One region of the Pseudomonas sp. UTLPPB19802 genome, then DNA from elsewhere that is predicted to be linked to it. Evidence: predicted binding sites of a transcription regulator. Region 1 holds the regulator's gene; each other region holds the start of a gene.

Evidence for each region. The regulator FliA, encoded in region 1, starts transcription of late flagellar genes. The targets are predictions, from matches to a motif close to CTAAAGTTTNNNNNNNNNNNGCCGNTAA.
Region 2: the regulator FliA is predicted to act here: its motif matches at 1,472-1,499, upstream of AC6I6U_RS04525 (methyl-accepting chemotaxis protein).
Region 3: the regulator FliA is predicted to act here: its motif matches at 3,042-3,069, upstream of AC6I6U_RS09575 (methyl-accepting chemotaxis protein).
Region 4: the regulator FliA is predicted to act here: its motif matches at 2,554-2,581, upstream of AC6I6U_RS18210 (methyl-accepting chemotaxis protein).

What each region holds. Positions count from the first base shown of each region.
Region 1 is NZ_AP048545.1:6,363,275-6,367,302, forward strand. It holds gene AC6I6U_RS27810 (chemotaxis protein CheA) at 1-341, opposite strand, end outside; gene AC6I6U_RS27815 (protein phosphatase CheZ) at 356-1,144, opposite strand; gene AC6I6U_RS27820 (chemotaxis response regulator CheY) at 1,167-1,538, opposite strand; gene fliA (RNA polymerase sigma factor FliA) at 1,730-2,470, opposite strand; gene fleN (flagellar synthesis regulator FleN) at 2,467-3,300, opposite strand; gene flhF (flagellar biosynthesis GTPase FlhF) at 3,422-4,028, opposite strand, start outside.
Region 2 is NZ_AP048545.1:1,010,624-1,014,651, reverse strand. It holds gene AC6I6U_RS04525 (methyl-accepting chemotaxis protein) at 1-1,362, opposite strand, end outside; gene AC6I6U_RS04520 (LysR substrate-binding domain-containing protein) at 1,547-2,467, opposite strand; gene AC6I6U_RS04515 (NorM family multidrug efflux MATE transporter) at 2,627-4,027, shown strand.
Region 3 is NZ_AP048545.1:2,106,665-2,110,692, reverse strand. It holds gene AC6I6U_RS09585 (AraC family transcriptional regulator) at 1-664, shown strand, start outside; gene AC6I6U_RS09580 (DedA family protein) at 771-1,382, shown strand; gene AC6I6U_RS09575 (methyl-accepting chemotaxis protein) at 1,347-2,972, opposite strand; gene cyoE (heme o synthase) at 3,505-4,028, opposite strand, start outside.
Region 4 is NZ_AP048545.1:4,108,803-4,112,830, forward strand. It holds gene AC6I6U_RS18200 (AAA family ATPase) at 1-29, opposite strand, end outside; gene pnuC (nicotinamide riboside transporter PnuC) at 26-589, opposite strand; gene AC6I6U_RS18210 (methyl-accepting chemotaxis protein) at 793-2,427, opposite strand; gene AC6I6U_RS18215 (undecaprenyl-diphosphate phosphatase) at 2,718-3,545, shown strand; gene AC6I6U_RS18220 (DUF1294 domain-containing protein) at 3,542-3,976, shown strand; gene AC6I6U_RS18225 (MmcQ/YjbR family DNA-binding protein) at 3,984-4,028, opposite strand, start outside.

The DNA.
Region 1 (4,028 bases):
GGAGTGATCGGGCTGCGCTCGCGCACTTGACCGAACATGCCGTTGACCGCGTCCAGCGCTTCCAGGACCACGTCCATCAGCTCCGCGTCAACGCGACGCTCACCCTTGCGCAGGATGTCGAACACGTTCTCGGCGATGTGACAGCACTCCACCAGCTCATTGAGCTGGAGGAAGCCGGCGCCCCCTTTTACAGTGTGAAAACCGCGAAAAATGGCATTGAGCAGATCCGCATCGTCCGGCCGGCTTTCCAGCTCGACCAGTTGTTCGGACAGTTGCTCAAGAATCTCGCCGGCCTCAACCAGGAAATCCTGAAGGATCTCTTCATCGGCGCCGAAGCTCATGTGTATGGGTGCTCCTAGAATCCAAGGCTGGAAAGCAAATCGTCGACATCGTCCTGGCCGGACACAACGTCTTCACGTTTATCGGCATGAATCTGCGGACCTTCACCCTTTGCCATTTGTTTTTGTGGATCTTTTTGCGCGAGGATGGCTTCGCGGTCATGTTCGATACCGGCAAAGCGATCCACCTGGCTGGCCATCAGCACCAGCTTGAGCAGGTTGCTCTCGACCTCGGTGACCATGTGCGTGACACGCTTGATCACCTGGCCGGTCAGATCCTGATAGTCCTGGGCCAGCAGGATGTCGTTGAGATCGCTCGAGACGGCCTGGGTCTCCTGCTCGCTGCGCGTCAGGAAACTGTCGACTCGCCGGGCCAATGCGCGAAATTCCTCGGCACCGACCTCGCGGCGCATGAAGCGCCCCCAGTCGGCGCTCAGCGCCTTGGCTTCGTCATTCAGGCCATTGACCCGCGGCGTCGCGCTCTCCACCAGGTCCATGGTGCGATTGGCCGCCGCCTCGGTCAGCCTGACCACATAGGACAGGCGCTCGGTGGCGTCGGTGATCTGCGAGACTTCCTCGGCTTGCGGCATGGTGGGATCGATCTGGAAATTGACGATCGCACTGTGCAGCTCGCGGGTCAGCTTGCCGACTTCCAGATACAGGCCGCGGTCACGGGTCTGGTTCAGCTCATGGATCATTTGCACCGCGTCGCCGAAGCGGCCTTTTTCAAGGCTTTCGACCAGTTCGCGGGCATGTTTTTTCAGGGTCGATTCAAAATCGCCCAGAGAAGATTCGTTGTGCTCCATAGCGCCCCCGTGGCGGACTTCATCAACCGATGCGTTCGAAGATCTTCTCGATCTTCTCTTTCAACGCCTGGGCCGTGAATGGTTTGACCACATAACCGTTCACACCCGCCTGGGCAGCCTCGATGATCTGCTCGCGCTTGGCTTCGGCCGTGACCATGAGGACCGGCAGATGCTTGAGCTTCTCGTCGGCACGTACGTGGCGCAGCAGATCGATGCCGGTCATGCCGGGCATGTTCCAGTCGGTGACCAGAAAGTCGATGCTGCCACTATTGAGCACCGGAATGGCGGTGGTACCGTCATCGGCCTCGACAGTGTTGGTGAACCCGAGGTCACGCAACAGGTTTTTGATGATCCGCCGCATCGTTGAAAAGTCATCAACAATGAGGATTTTCATGTTCTTGTTCAATTCGACCTCCAAGCAGTCTTAAACGCGTTTCAGCACCTGGACGCGCTGTTAAATCAATTCGGCACAACACTCGACAAGGCTTTGTACCCTACTGCATGGAAACCACAACCGGCCGAGCCACCGATGCACCGTCACACGCCGCATCGGTCTCGTTCGCAGTGTCCCCACACACTGCCCCGTCAACGCGCTCGCCACTCTCCCAAACGCCCCCGCAAACGGGCTGCGCACTGGCTATGCAACTGGCTGACTCGCGACTCGCTGACCCCCAGCACCTCACCGATTTCCTTGAGGTTCAGTTCCTCGTCATAGTACAGCGACAAGACCAGCCGCTCACGCTCCGGCAAATTGGCAATCGCGTCCGCCAGTGCGGCCTGGAAGCGTTCATCCTCCAGGTCGCGCGACGGTTCGAGATGAGCGCTCGCGCCATCCTCATGCAACCCTTCATGCTCGCCGTCCTGCAACAGGTCGTCGAAACTGAACAGTCGGCTGCCCAAGGTATCGTTCAAAATCCCGTAATAATCATCGAGACTCAATTGGAGTTCGGCTGCAACCTCATGATCTTTAGCGTCGCGACCGGTTTTCGCTTCAATTGAGCGAATTGCGTCGCTGACCATGCGGGTATTGCGGTGCACCGAGCGCGGCGCCCAGTCCCCCTTGCGCACCTCGTCGAGCATCGCGCCACGGATGCGGATACCGGCATAGGTCTCGAAACTCGCACCCTTGCCCGAATCATATTTGGTCGAGACTTCGAGCAAACCGATCATGCCGGCCTGGATCAGGTCTTCGACCTGAACACTGGCCGGCAGCCGCGCCAGCAGGTGATAAGCGATCCGCTTGACCAGGGGCGCGTAACGCTCGATCAATTCATACTGGCTGTCACGCGAGGATTTGGAATACATGCGATAGCCACTTGCAGTCATAGCACCGGTCCCGCACTCGTTTGAAGTACCAGACGTTCGACGAAGAATTCCAGATGCCCACGAGGGTTCGCGGGCAACGGCCAGGTATCGACCTTCTGCGCGATAGCCTTGAACGCCAGGGCGCATTTCGAACGTGGGAAAGCCTCGTAGACCGCACGCTGCTTTTGCACGGCCTTGCGAACGCATTCGTCATAGGGAACGGCGCCCACGTATTGTAGGGCGACGTCCAGGAAGCGATCCGTGACCTTGGTCAACTTGGCGAACAGATTGCGACCTTCCTGCGGGCTCTGGGCCATGTTGGCCAGCACCCGGAAACGACTCATGCCGTAATCGCGATTGAGCAACTTGATCAGCGCATAGGCGTCGGTGATCGAGGTCGGCTCATCGCAGACCACCAGCAACACTTCCTGGGCCGCGCGGACAAAACTGACTACCGAGTCACCAATACCCGCAGCGGTGTCGATCACCAGCACGTCGAGATTGTCGCCGATATCACTGAACGCCTGGATCAGGCCGGCGTGCTGCGCCGGATTGAGATTGACCATGCTCTGGGTCCCGGAGGCCGCCGGCACGATGCGAATCCCGCCAGGCCCTTGCAGCATCACGTCACGCAACTCGCAGCGGCCCTCGACCACATCGGCCAGGGTCCTTTTCGGGGTCAGCCCCAGCAGGACGTCGACGTTCGCCAGCCCCAGATCGGCATCCAGCAGCATGACACGCCGGCCAAGCTCAGCCAGTGCCAGGGACAAGTTCACCGACACGTTAGTCTTTCCGACGCCACCCTTGCCGCCGGTCACCGCAATCACCTGTACGGGATGCATGCTGCCCATGTTCTCTTCTTACCTTGTCTTGCTTAGACGGAAGGCCACATAACTGGCTGCGCTTTCCCGAAGGAAACTGATGCCTGGCAGACCATCGATGTAGATGCGTTGCAACGTCTTCATGGTTACCTCACCCCACTCGCTTGGAGGGGCTGTGGTAGATGTCAGCGAACATATCGGCCATGGCCTCTTCGCTGGGTTCTTCCTGCATTTGCACGCTGACCGCGCGGCTCACCAGCTGGTGGCGACGCGGCAAATGCAGATCGTCCGGAATCCTCGGGCCATCGGTCAGATAGGCCACCGGCAGTTCATGGCTGATGGCCAGGCTCAGCACCTCGCCGAGGCTCGCCGTCTCATCCAACTTGGTCAGGATGCAACCGGCCAGGCCACAGCGCTTGTAGCTGTGATAGGCGGCGGTGAGCACCTGCTTCTGGCTGGTCGTGGCCAGGACCAGATAATTCTTCGCCTTGATCCCGCGACCGGCCAGGCTTTCCAACTGCATGCGCAAGGCCGGGTCGCTGGCTTGCAGGCCGGCGGTATCAATCAGCACCACGCGCTTGCGCAGCAGCGGATCGAGCGCCTGGGCCAGGGACTGGCCAGGGTCGACGTGGGTCACCGACACGTTGAGAATCCGCCCCAGGGTCTTGAGTTGCTCCTGGGCGCCGATACGGAAGCTGTCCATGCTGACCAGCGCAATGTTCTGTGCGCCGTACTTGAGTACGTAGCGCGCCGCCAGC
Region 2 (4,028 bases), 2.0 Mb from region 1:
GCCAATACGGGTCTGCTGGGCATTTTCCTGGGCCAGGCGCTCGGTGTTGCCCATGTTGTCGGCAATGTTCAGCGAGGTCGCGCTGAATTCCTCGACCGCACCGGCCATGCTGGTGATTTCACCGGACTGCTGTTCCATACCCTCGTAGGCCCCGCTCGACAGGCCGGACAGGGCCTGGGCACGACCGTTGACCTCCTGGGCCGCCTTGCGGATGTGCTCGACCATGGTCGACAGCGCCTGGCCCATCTGGTTGAAGCTGCTGGCCAGTTGGCCGATCTCGTCGTGGCTCGACACGTTGAGGCGTACGCTCAGATCGCCCGCCCCAAGGGCCTGGGCCTGACGCACCAGGTCACCCAGAGGACGCAGCTTGCTGCGCAACAGCCAGACCGCCGCACCCACCGCCAGCAGCATCGCCAGCAAACTGCCCAGCACCAGGCGAATGCCGACGCTCCAGGTCACTTCGCTGATCTCGGCCTTGGGCATGCTCGCCACCACCGACCACGGGCCATCCGCGAAAGGCACCGCGACGCTGTAGATCTCGTCGCTCTTGTCGCTCCAGAAACGACCCTGCCCTGGCTGCTTGGCCAGGTCGACAATGGTCGGGATCGCCTGCTCGACATCCTTCACGCCAGCCGGCGGCACCAGCCAGCGTTTCTGTTCGTCGAGCAGCGCCAGCGAACCGGTGGTGCCGATGCGGAAGCGCTTGAGGTTGTCGAACTGCGCCTTCTGCGCGTCGGTGTAGTCGAAACCGACGAACAGCACCGCGAACACCTTGCCGCTGCTGTCACGCACCGGGGTGTACTGGGTCATGTAGTAGCGGTCGAAGAGCAAGGCGCGGCCGACATAGCTCTGGCCCGCCATCAGCTTGGCGTAGGCCGGATGCTGGTGGTCGAGCAGGGTGCCGATGGCACGGCTGCCGTCCTGCTTGGTCAGGGAGGTGCTGACGCGGATGAAATCGTCGCCGCTACGCACGAACAGTGTCGCGACACCGGCGGTCATCTGCTTGAATTCGTCGACTTCACTGAAGTCGTTGTTGAGCAGGTTGTCGCGCAGATACAGTCCCGGCGCCTGGGTCCCGGCCACGCTGACCGGTGCATCCGCACGCACGCTCAGGCCGTTGCTGAAGCGCTTCTCGAACAGCCCGCTGAGGCGCTGGGTACTCTCGCGCAGGGTGCTGTGGAAGGTATTCAACTGGTCGGCCAGCAGTCGCGCCTCACTGGCCAGGTGTTCTTCACGGGTATCGAGGTTGGCCGAATCCAGTGAGCGCAGGGCGAATACGGTACTGCCACTGATGACCACCGCGAGGATGACGGAGAGCGCGAGGCCGAGTTGCGTGGCGATTCGGGCACGGGATTGAGGCATGAAATGCTCCTGACCAAGCAGCCGGATCATCCCTATCCCATGGCGCTACCCGGTTCTTTTTTGAATTGAGTCGTGAGAGGCCTTTCTGAACGAAGGTTCCATGTCGCTACAGTCGGCTGCTCCTACAGATACTTGAGCAAATCGGAGGGATATTTGCCAGAAATCTGACCGGAGGGTTGTGCGCTCAGCCCAGGCGTTCGACCTGGGGCAGTTCCATGGCCGCGACTTCGCCTTGCAGAAAGTCGCTCAGGCGGCGCAGGCGCTCGCCGCCGGGGCGGGTTTTCGGCCACACCATGTAATAGTTTTCGCCACTGGCCACGGCGGTTGGCCAGGGTAGGCTCAGGCGTCCCTGGGCGACGTCTTCGGCGACCATCAAGAGATCCCCCATGGACACGCCATAACCGCGGGCCGCGGCAATCATCCCCAGTTCGAGGGTGTCGAACACCTGACCGCCCTTCAGTGAGATGCGCTCGGACAGGCCCATGCGTTCCAGCCAGTTGCGCCAGTCGCGGCGGTCCGGTGTCGGGTGCAGCAACTCGGTGGCGGCCAGTCGCTCGATATCCCAGGGCTGGTCGTTGAGCAGGGTCGGCGCCCCGACCGGAATCAGCCATTCGGAGAACAGGTAGCTGGACTCCCAATCCGGCGGGAAATGGCCGTTGCCGAGCAGCACCGCGCAGTCGAACGGTTCCTGGTTGAAGTCGACATTATCGACATCCATCCAGGCGCTGGTCAGTTGCACCTCGTTGCCCTTCTGCAGGTGCCGGAAGCGGCTGATACGGGCCAGCAGCCAGCGCATGGTCAGGGTCGACGGCGCCTTCATGCGCAGGATGTCATCTTCGCCACGCAGGGTGTCGCAGGCCCGCTCCAGCGCACCGAAGCCTTCACGGATGCCCGGCAACAGCAGCCGCGCGGCTTCCGTCAGTTGCAGGTTGCGGCCGTTGCGCTGGAACAACCGGCAGGCAAAGTGCTCCTCCAGGGTGCGGATGTGCCGGCTGACCGCGCTCTGGGTGATCGACAGCTCTTGCGCCGCCCGGGTAAACGAGCTGTAGCGCGCCGCCGCTTCGAAAGCGCGCAAGGCATAGAGTGGGGGCAGGCGACGAGACATTCATGACCTATCGAGGGCGGGAGGGAGCAGCCAGCTGGCAGAACTGCCATGCATGAGTATTTATCATGCGAGCAATCGTTTTTATCCCTTTGTGCAAACCCTTGCAAGCGCCGAGAATCAATCCTTCAACCCTCCTGTCACTCTGTGAGTCCGATGATCATGCAGCATCCAGCACGTACCGAACTGTGGGCCATCCTGCGGCTGTCAGGGCCGTTGATTGCCTCGCAGTTGGCACACATGCTCATGGTGCTGACCGACACCCTGATGATGGCCCGGCTCAGCCCCGAGGCCTTGGCCGGCGGTGGCCTGGGCGCGGCGAGCTATTCGTTCGTGTCGATCTTCTGCCTCGGGGTGATCGCTGCGGTCGGTACCCTGGTGGCGATTCGTCACGGTGCCGGCGATGTCGAGGGCGTTGCTCGCCTGGCCCAGGCCGGGCTGTGGCTGGCCTGGGCCATGGCGCTGGTTGCCGGGCTGCTGTTGTGGAACCTCAAGCCACTCCTGCTGCTGTTCGGCCAGACACCCAATAACGTGCAGGCCGCCGGCCAGTTCCTGCTGCTGCTGCCGTTCGCCCTGCCCGGCTACCTGAGCTTCATGGCCCTGCGCGGTTTCACCAGTGCGCTGGGGCGGGCCACGCCGGTAATGGTGATCAGCCTGTGCGGGACCGTGGCCAACTTCCTGCTCAACTATGCACTGATCACCGGCATGTTCGGCCTGCCGCACCTGGGCCTGACGGGGATCGGCCTGGTCACGGCCATCGTCGCCAACTGCATGGCGCTGGCCCTGGCCTGGCATATCCGTCGGCATGTAGCGTATCGCGGCTATCCGCTGCTGCGGGGGCTGTCGCGGCCGAACTGGCAGTACCTGCGCGAACTGTGGCGGCTGGGCCTGCCGATTGGTGGCACCTATGCGGTGGAAGTCGGGCTGTTCGCCTTCGCCGCCTTGTGCATGGGCACCATGGGCAGCACGCAATTGGCGGCACACCAGATCGCCCTGCAGATCGTTTCGGTGGCGTTCATGATTCCGGCGGGGATCTCCTACGCCATCACCCTGCGGATCGGCCAGCACTACGGTGCTGGGCAACTGCTGGATGCGCGGCGGGCCGGACGGGTCGGTATCGCCTTTGGCGCGGCGACCATGCTGGCCTTCGCCATGCTGTTCTGGTTGGCGCCGAACCAGTTGATCGGGCTGTTCCTGGATCACAACGACCCGGCGTTCCACCCGGTCATCGAACTGGCGGTCAGCCTGCTGGCGGTGGCTGCATGGTTCGAGCTGTTCGATGGCACCCAGACCATCGCCATGGGCGCGATTCGTGGGCTCAAGGATGCCAAGACCACCTTCCTGGTCGGATTGGGCTGCTACTGGCTGATTGGTGCACCGTCGGCCTGGCTGCTGGCGTTCAATCTTGGCTGGGGACCAACCGGCGTGTGGTGGGGACTGGCGTTGGGACTGGCCTGTGCAGCCACCGGGCTGACCCTGGCGTTCGAATGGCGGATGAAGCGGATGCTGGGGAAAAAACAAGAGAGGGCATCGGTTCAGGCAGCCATGAACCCAGCTCCGTAAG
Region 3 (4,028 bases), 3.1 Mb from region 1:
GATCCTCATTCCCCGCCCCCTGCCCCATCGCCTGGTCGCCAGCGAAGCCGATGCCGCGGAGCTGGTCTGTGCCTCGTTGCGTTTCGATGGTGGTATCGACAACCCGCTGTCCGTTGCCCTGTCCGACACCATCGTGATGCCACTCAAGGCAGTACCGATGATCGAGGGCACACTGGATTGGCTGTTCGGCGAGGCCTTCGCCGAACACTGCGGGCGCGAGGCAGTGATGAACCGTCTGTTCGAACTGATGGTGATCCAGTTCCTGCGCCACATGATGGCCTACCACAGCATGACCACCGGGATGATGGCGGGCTTGGCGGACCTGCGCCTGGCCAGGGCGATGACCATGATGCACAACCACCCCGAACGCCCCTGGACCGTCGCCGAACTGGCCCAGGAGGCGAACATGTCGCGCGCCAGCTTCGCCGCGCACTTCCACAGGGTGGTCGGCCAGACGCCGGCCGACTACGTGCTCAGTTGGCGGGTCAGCCTGGCCCAGAAACGCCTGCGCGAAGGCCGCCCGATAGCACTGATCGCCGATGAGGTCGGTTATGAAAGCCCGTCGGCGCTGGCACGGGCCTTCCGTCGCAAGATCGGCGAAAGCCCGCGAGAATGGCTGGGGCGCCAGTCGAACGAGCTGAAGAGCGCCACACAGGCGCTCTGAGGCGATTGCCGCGGCACTTTCACCGCGCCCGCCAATCAGACCCTACAAGGGCTCCGCCACACAGGCAGGGCCTCCCCTGGACTGCGACACGGATCGACCATCGCCCATGTTCGAACACATCGACTTCACCTACCTGCTTGCCACATACGGTTATTGGGCCATCTTCATCGGCTGCTTGCTGGAAGGCGAAACCATCCTGATTCTCGGCGGGGTGGCGGCGCATCAGCAAGTGCTGCAGCTGTGGCCGGTGATTTTCTGGGCCAGCCTGGGAGGAATGCTCGGCGACCAACTGCTGTTCTGGGCCGGCCGCTTCTTCGGTGCCCGCCTGCTGCCGCGCCTGCACCGCCAGCAGGCGACAGTCGACCGCGTGACCGGACTGATCGTGCGCTACCCACTGGTATCAGTGTTTTCCGTGCGCTTTCTCTATGGCATGCGCCTGATCGGCCCGCTGGTGATCGGCGCCAGCGGCCTGTCGCCGCTGCGCTTCAGTCTCATCAACCTGTTCGGGGCGGTGGTCTGGGCGACCCTGTTCGCTTCTGGCGGCTACTGGGCCGGCGAGTTTCTCGAACAGATGTTCGGCAACCTCAAGCCTTACCGCCTACCCATTGCGATCGGCGTGGTGCTGTTGATGGCCGCTGTCGCCCTGATCAGACATCAGCGGGCCCGGCGCAAGGCGCGCCGGTCAGACGCGGAACTGCCCGACCATCCCGCGCAGTGAGTTGGCCAACTGCGCCAGCTCGTGGCTGGAGGCGCTGGTCTGGTCGGCACCGGCCGCCGAACGCAGCGACAGGTCACGGATGTTCACCAGGTTGCGATCGACCTCGCGGGCGACCTGGGCCTGCTCCTCGGCGGCGCTGGCGATCACCAGGTTGCGTTCATGGATCTGGCTCACCGAGGCCGTGATGGTTTTCAGCGCATCGCCCGCACGCTCGGCAAGAACCAGGGTACTGGCGGCACGCCGGGAACTGGCCTGCATCGAGTCCAGCGCCTGGGTCGAGCTGCTGCGCATGCCCTGCACCATCTGTTCGATTTCCTGGGTCGATTGTTGCGTGCGGTGGGCCAGCGCACGGACCTCATCCGCCACCACCGCGAAGCCACGCCCGCTCTCGCCAGCCCGCGCGGCCTCGATGGCGGCGTTGAGGGCCAGCAGGTTGGTCTGCTCGGCAATCGCCCGGATCACATCGAGCACCTTGCCGATGTCCTGGGACTGCGCCGCCAGTGACTGCACCAGCTCGCCGGTCTGCTCAACCTCGCCAGCCAGGGCATTGATCGCCTCGGCCGTTTCGCTGACACGCTCCTGACCCAACTGGGCCGATTCGCTGGACTCGCGAGTGGCCTCCGACGTGGACACCGCATTGCGTGCCACCTCTTCCACCGCAGCAGTCATCTCGTTGACCGCAGTGGCCGCCTGCTCGATTTCGTTGTTCTGCTGCTGCAGGTCCCGGGTGCTGTTGAGGGTCACCGCATTCAGCTCATCTGCGGCGGTCGCCAGTTGCACCGACGAACCGGTGATGCCCTGCAAGGTGTTGCGCAAGGTCTGCTGCATGGTCGCCAGCGCTTCGAGCAGATGTGTCACCTCGTCATTGCCACGGGCCTCGATATCCCGGGTCAGGTCGCCACGGGCAACGTTCTGCGCAGCGTCCAGGGCCTCGCCCAGCGGCTTGACGATACTGCGGGTGAGCAGCATGGCCAACGCCACGGTAGCCAGCGCCGCCAGCACGATGAACAGGATGACGATCGTGCGCGAGTTGCTGTAGTGCGCCTCGGACTTCACGCTTTCGGCCTCGACCCGCTTGCTGAACAGGTCGGCCAGGTCATTGAGTTGCTTGCCGGAACCATCGACCACGGTCTTCATGTCCACCAGCAGCAACTTGATCAACTCGTCACGTCGTCCCTGCTCGGCCAGGGTGAAGGACTGGGCGATCCCGGAACGGTAGACGGCGAAGGTCGACTTGAACTGGTCGTATAACACCCGGGCCTCCGGCGTGGTGACCAGCTTGTCGTAGGCGACGATCTTCTCGCTCAGTTCCTTGTCGCGGGTGTCCATCTGGGAGCGGTACGTGGCAACGTTCTTCGGGTCCGGGTCCAGGGCCATGCGCAGGGAGATCGTACGGATACGCAGCATGATCTCGCGAATCTCGTCACCGCCGCGAATACTCGGCAGCCACTGGGTTTCCACCGCCACTTCACTGTCTCGGATACTCGACATCTTCTCCAGGGCAAACAGCCCGAGGAAGGCCACGAGGACCGCAATCAGGGCAAACCCGAGCGCTGCGCGAGGCGCGATATTCATTTGGCGAAGTAGCATGACGGCGGCCTTTTTCCTGGAATGATCCGAAGTGAAATAGCGTGGGCAGGGGTGCCGACGGTTGGCATGCTATCGGCAAGTTATATGACAACTTGAAGTGGCCTTCGCAAAATAAAACCCGATGCCGATCACTGCCAGACAGCCCGAAAAACCGCCATGGAATGCCAGAACTGCGACTCTGAAATCCCGCCCGCTCTAGACCGCGGTTTTCCCGGCAGGGGGACGATCGAGGTCGAGAATGGAGAGAGCAGACCAAGCGAGGCATCACTTTTCCACAGGCAACAAAAAACCCGCCGAAGCGGGTTCTTTGTTGCCCATCACGACTCCTGTCGTCGACCGTCCTGGCCTGGGTCTATCGTCCCTGACGCTGTACACATCCTTGCGCAGCAGCAGTGGGTGTAGATTAAGGGCACCGCGAATTGGCCAACAGAGGAGATCACTGTCAGGGCTTGTAAGCCTTTCGCTATCCGTAAATCCAAAAAAAAGCCCCGCACTTCATGCGAAGGCGGGGCTTTTCCGTCATGCGGGTCACTCAGTGCGCATAAGTCAGCAACAACTCGGTCGGCACTTTGAAATCCAGGGACATCATCACGCTCAGGGCGGTAATGGTGAAGATCGAGAACACGAACAGCTTGCGTGCCCAGACCGTATCATCCACAGCCTTGTAGCCGGTCCAGGCCATGTACAACCAGTACATGCCCATGGCCGCGGCCACGGCGAGGTAGCTCATGCCGGCATAGCCGCTGAAGGTCAGCATCAACGTCGCAGCGACGAAAGCCAGGATGTAGAGCAGGATGTGCTTCTTGGCGACCACGATACCGCGCTTCACGGGCAACACCGGAATCGATGCGGCCAGGTAGTCGTTGAAGCGGAAGATCGCGATGGCGTAGGAATGCGGCATCTGCCACAGGCTGAACATCACCAGCAGCGTCAATGCCGCCATGTCGAAGCTGTTGCTGACCGCAACGTAACCGATCACCGGTGGCATCGCCCCCGACAGACTGCCGATCAGCGTGCCGTGAACCGACTTGCGCTTGAAGTACAGGCTGTAGAGAC
Region 4 (4,028 bases), 2.3 Mb from region 1:
TCGGGGCCGGCCAGGACCACGACCTTCATGCCGGCAGCGCCGGATCGGTACGCCACTCGCGCCAGCCCTGTACGGCCAGCAGGGTGAACAGGCCATAGAGGGCGGCGGTCAGGTAGAGATCCTTGTAGATGAACAGGCCGACGAAGATCACATCGACCACGATCCATAGCAGCCAGCATTGGATGCGTTTCTGCGCCATCCACCACTGTGCGACCAGGCTGAAGGCAGTCAGCGCAGCGTCGAGCCAGGGTTGCGCGGCATCGGTCCAGGTGGCCATGGCAGCGCCGAGCAGCAGGCTGCCCAGCGCGCCGACGGCAAGCCCGGCCAGCACCGGTTGTGGGCCCAGGCGGGAAACCTGGCGGCCCTGGTGAATGACGCCGCCACGGGTCCACTGCCACCACCCATAGAGTTGCAGCACGGCGTAGACCACCTGCAACAGCATGTCCGAGTAGAGCTTCACGTCGAAGAAGATCCAGGTGTAGAGCAGCACCATGACCAGGCCGATCGGCCAGCACCAGGGGTTCTGCTTGACCGTCAGCCAGACGGAAATCGCGCCGAGCGCGGCGGCAAACAGTTCAAGCCCGGACATGGGGCACCTCTGGATCGAAAAGAAGGGGCGGATTGTACCCAGAGTGCGGAGGGGGTGGGAGGATTCTTGCGGTGGTGCAGGAACTCGTTGCTGACGCCAGCTCCCTTGTGGGAGCTGGCGCTAGCGATTCAGCAGGTACCGCCGATTGCAGTGAGTGGCCGCCTCCGGCGGTTCGCTGGCGAGCCAGCTCCAACAGGTCCTGATCAGATCCGAAACTGGCGCAGCAAGCCGCTGAGCTGCTCGCTGAGGACCTTGAGCCGGTCACTGTCGGCGCTCGACTGCTCGGCTGCCAGGGCGGTGTTGTGGGACAGGCCGGCCGCCTCGGTGACGTTCTGGTTGATGTCCTCGACCACATGGGCCTGTTGCAGGGTGGCGCTGGCGATCGAGGCATTCAGGCCATTCAGGTTGCGCAGGGCCTGGCCAATGGCCGTCAGGCTTTCGCCGGCCAGCCCGGCCTGCTCGATGGTCAGTTGCGAGGCGCGACTGCTGTCGCTGATGACCTTCACCGCAGCCTCCGAGTGGTTCTGCAGGCGTTCGATCATCGCCTGGATCTCCGCCGTGGACTTCTGCGTGCGTTGTGCCAGCAGGCGAACCTCATCGGCCACCACCGCGAAGCCGCGGCCCTGCTCCCCGGCGCGCGCGGCCTCGATGGCAGCGTTCAGGGCGAGCAGGTTGGTCTGCTCGGCGATGGCCCGGATCACTTCGAGGACGCTGCCGATCTGCGTACTTTCCGCCGCCAGGGTACGGATCACTTCCACCGCCTCGGCAATGGTGCCGGACAACTGGTCGATCTGCTGCAGGCTGTTGTCGATGTTCAACTGGCCCTGGCGGGCCTGGCCTTCGGCATCGCGTACTTCGCTGGCGGCCTGCTCGGCGTTCTTGGCGACATCCTGCACGCCGTAGGTGACCTGGTTGATCGCCGTCGCGACCATTTCCATCTGCTGCGATTGCTGCTGGCTGCGTGCCTGGGCCTCGATGGCGTTGCTACCCAGGGTGCTGGAGGACTGGCCAAGTTCGCTGGCCGACGCCTGCAGTTGGCTGACCACGCCGCGCAACTTGTTGCTGAAGGCGTTGAAGTGGCGGGCCAGTTGGGTCACTTCGTCCTGGCCGTGGGTGTCGAGCGTACGGGTCAGATCGCTTTCGCCACTGGCGATATTGGCCATGGCCTGCACGGCCTCCTGCAACGGGCTGATGATGCTGCGGCTGATCAGCAGTACCAGCACGCTCAACAGTACGGCAATCGCCAGGCCGACCAGCGAGGCGTTGCGCACCTGTGTGTAGAACTCGGCCTGTACATCATCGACATAGACGCCCGAGCCGATGATCCAGCCCCATGGCTCGAACAACTGTACGTAGGAGGTCTTCTGCACCGGGGCGCTGGCGCCCGGTTTCGGCCAGCGGTAGTCGATCATGCCGCGGCCCTTGGCCTTGGCCAAAACCACCATTTCGTTGAACAGCGCGTAGCCGTCGGGGTCCTTGATACCGGACAGGTCCTGGCCTTCAAGCTTGGGGTTGGTCGGGTGCATGACCATGAACGGGCGCAGGTCGTTGATCCAGAAGTAGTCATTCTGGTCATAACGCAACCCGCGTATCGCGCTCAGGGCCTGTTTCTGTGCCGCCTCGCGGCTGAGGGTGCCGGCAGTCTCTAGGCCATGGTAGTAGTCGAGGATACCGCTGGCGGTCTGGACCACGTGCCGGGTCTTCAGCGCCTTGGCCTGGTAGAGGTTTTCATGGGTCTGCTTGAGCATCAGCAATCCCTGGGTCAGCAGCATCGCCACCGCCAGGACCAGGATGAGCCACAAGCGCCGACTGATCGACACACTGCGCAAGCTTTTCATAAGACCACCGTTCCTTTTTTCTTGTTGTTGTCTCGCTTTGGACTCTATAGCAGCAGGTTTTGCCTGCGCTGCACAGCCTCCTTATGGCTACTATCGAGGCAGCGATAAACAGGCATGTCTGATAGGATTTCGGCCCAATCCCGGTAAACCTGAGTTGATGTTTGATTTTTCAGGCATTTTTCACGGTTTTCCGACGGACTGGGCAACAGGCTTGCCCGTGGACGCCCAGGCGGCGAGTCATGGTTTTCGATTTTGTAGGGACCTGCGGGAGCGGGCCTTGAGGGGGAGTGATGGATCTTTGGACCGCCGCACAGGCGTTGATACTGGGTATTGTCGAGGGCCTGACGGAGTTCCTGCCTATTTCCAGCACCGGGCACCAGATCATCGTCGCCGATCTGCTCGGTTTTGGCGGTGAACGGGCAATCGCCTTCAACATCATCATCCAGTTGGCCGCGATCCTTGCGGTGGTCTGGGAGTTTCGCGAGAAAATCTTCACCGTCGTCCGGGACCTGCCCAAGCAGCGCAGTGCCCAGCGTTTCACCGTCAACCTGCTGGTGGCCTTCATGCCGGCGGTGATTCTCGGGGTGCTGTTCAAGGAGGTGATCGCCACCTACCTGTTCAATCCGATCACCGTCGCGTCGGCGTTGGTGGTGGGTGGGGTGGTTATCCTTTGGGCCGAGCGTCGTGAACACACGGTGCATGCCGAAACCGTGGATGACATCCGCTGGCAGGACGCTCTGAAGGTCGGCTTCGCCCAGTGCCTGGCGATGATTCCCGGCACCTCCCGTTCCGGCGCGACCATTATCGGCGGCCTGCTGTTCGGCCTTTCACGCAAGACCGCTACCGAGTTCTCGTTCTTCCTGGCCATGCCAACCATGGTCGCCGCCGCCGTGTACTCCGGCTACGGTTTCCGTCATCAGTTCCAGATGGCGGACTTGCCGGTGTTCGCCGTCGGTTTCGTGACGTCCTTCGTGTTCGCGATGATCGCCGTGCGCGGCCTGCTGAAATTCATCGCCAGCCATAGCTATGCGGCGTTCGCCTGGTACCGGATCGTCTTCGGCCTGGTGATCCTGGCTACCTGGCAGTTCGGTTGGGTCGACTGGTCGACCAAGGGATGAAGAAGCCGAACGCGGCCGAGAGTGGCCGGCCGGTGCCAACCGGTCGAGTCCGGCAGCTCAAGCTCAAGATCGTGCTGTGGGTGCTGCTGTGTGCCTTGCCTGGCTTCGGCGCGTTGCGCCTGTGGCTGGGCACGGGAATCGGCTGGCCGCTGTGGAGCTATGGCATCGCCAGCCTGCTGGCGTTCTTTCTCTACTGGAGCGACAAGCGCAAGGCGCGTAATGACGCCTGGCGCATCCCGGAAAAGGTCCTGCATGGTGTCGAACTGCTGGGCGGCTGGCCAGGCGCGTTGCTGGCCCAGCAGGCGTTCCGGCACAAGACCCGCAAGCTGTCGTTCCAGCTGGTGTTCTGGCTGATTGTGCTGCTGCACCAGGTTTTCTGGATCGACCGGTTGTTCCTCGACGCCACCCTGGCGCACCTGTCCTTTTTATAGGGCAACGCTATAGCAGCAGGCCGACCTGGCTGCGCTTGGGCAGCTTGGCCAC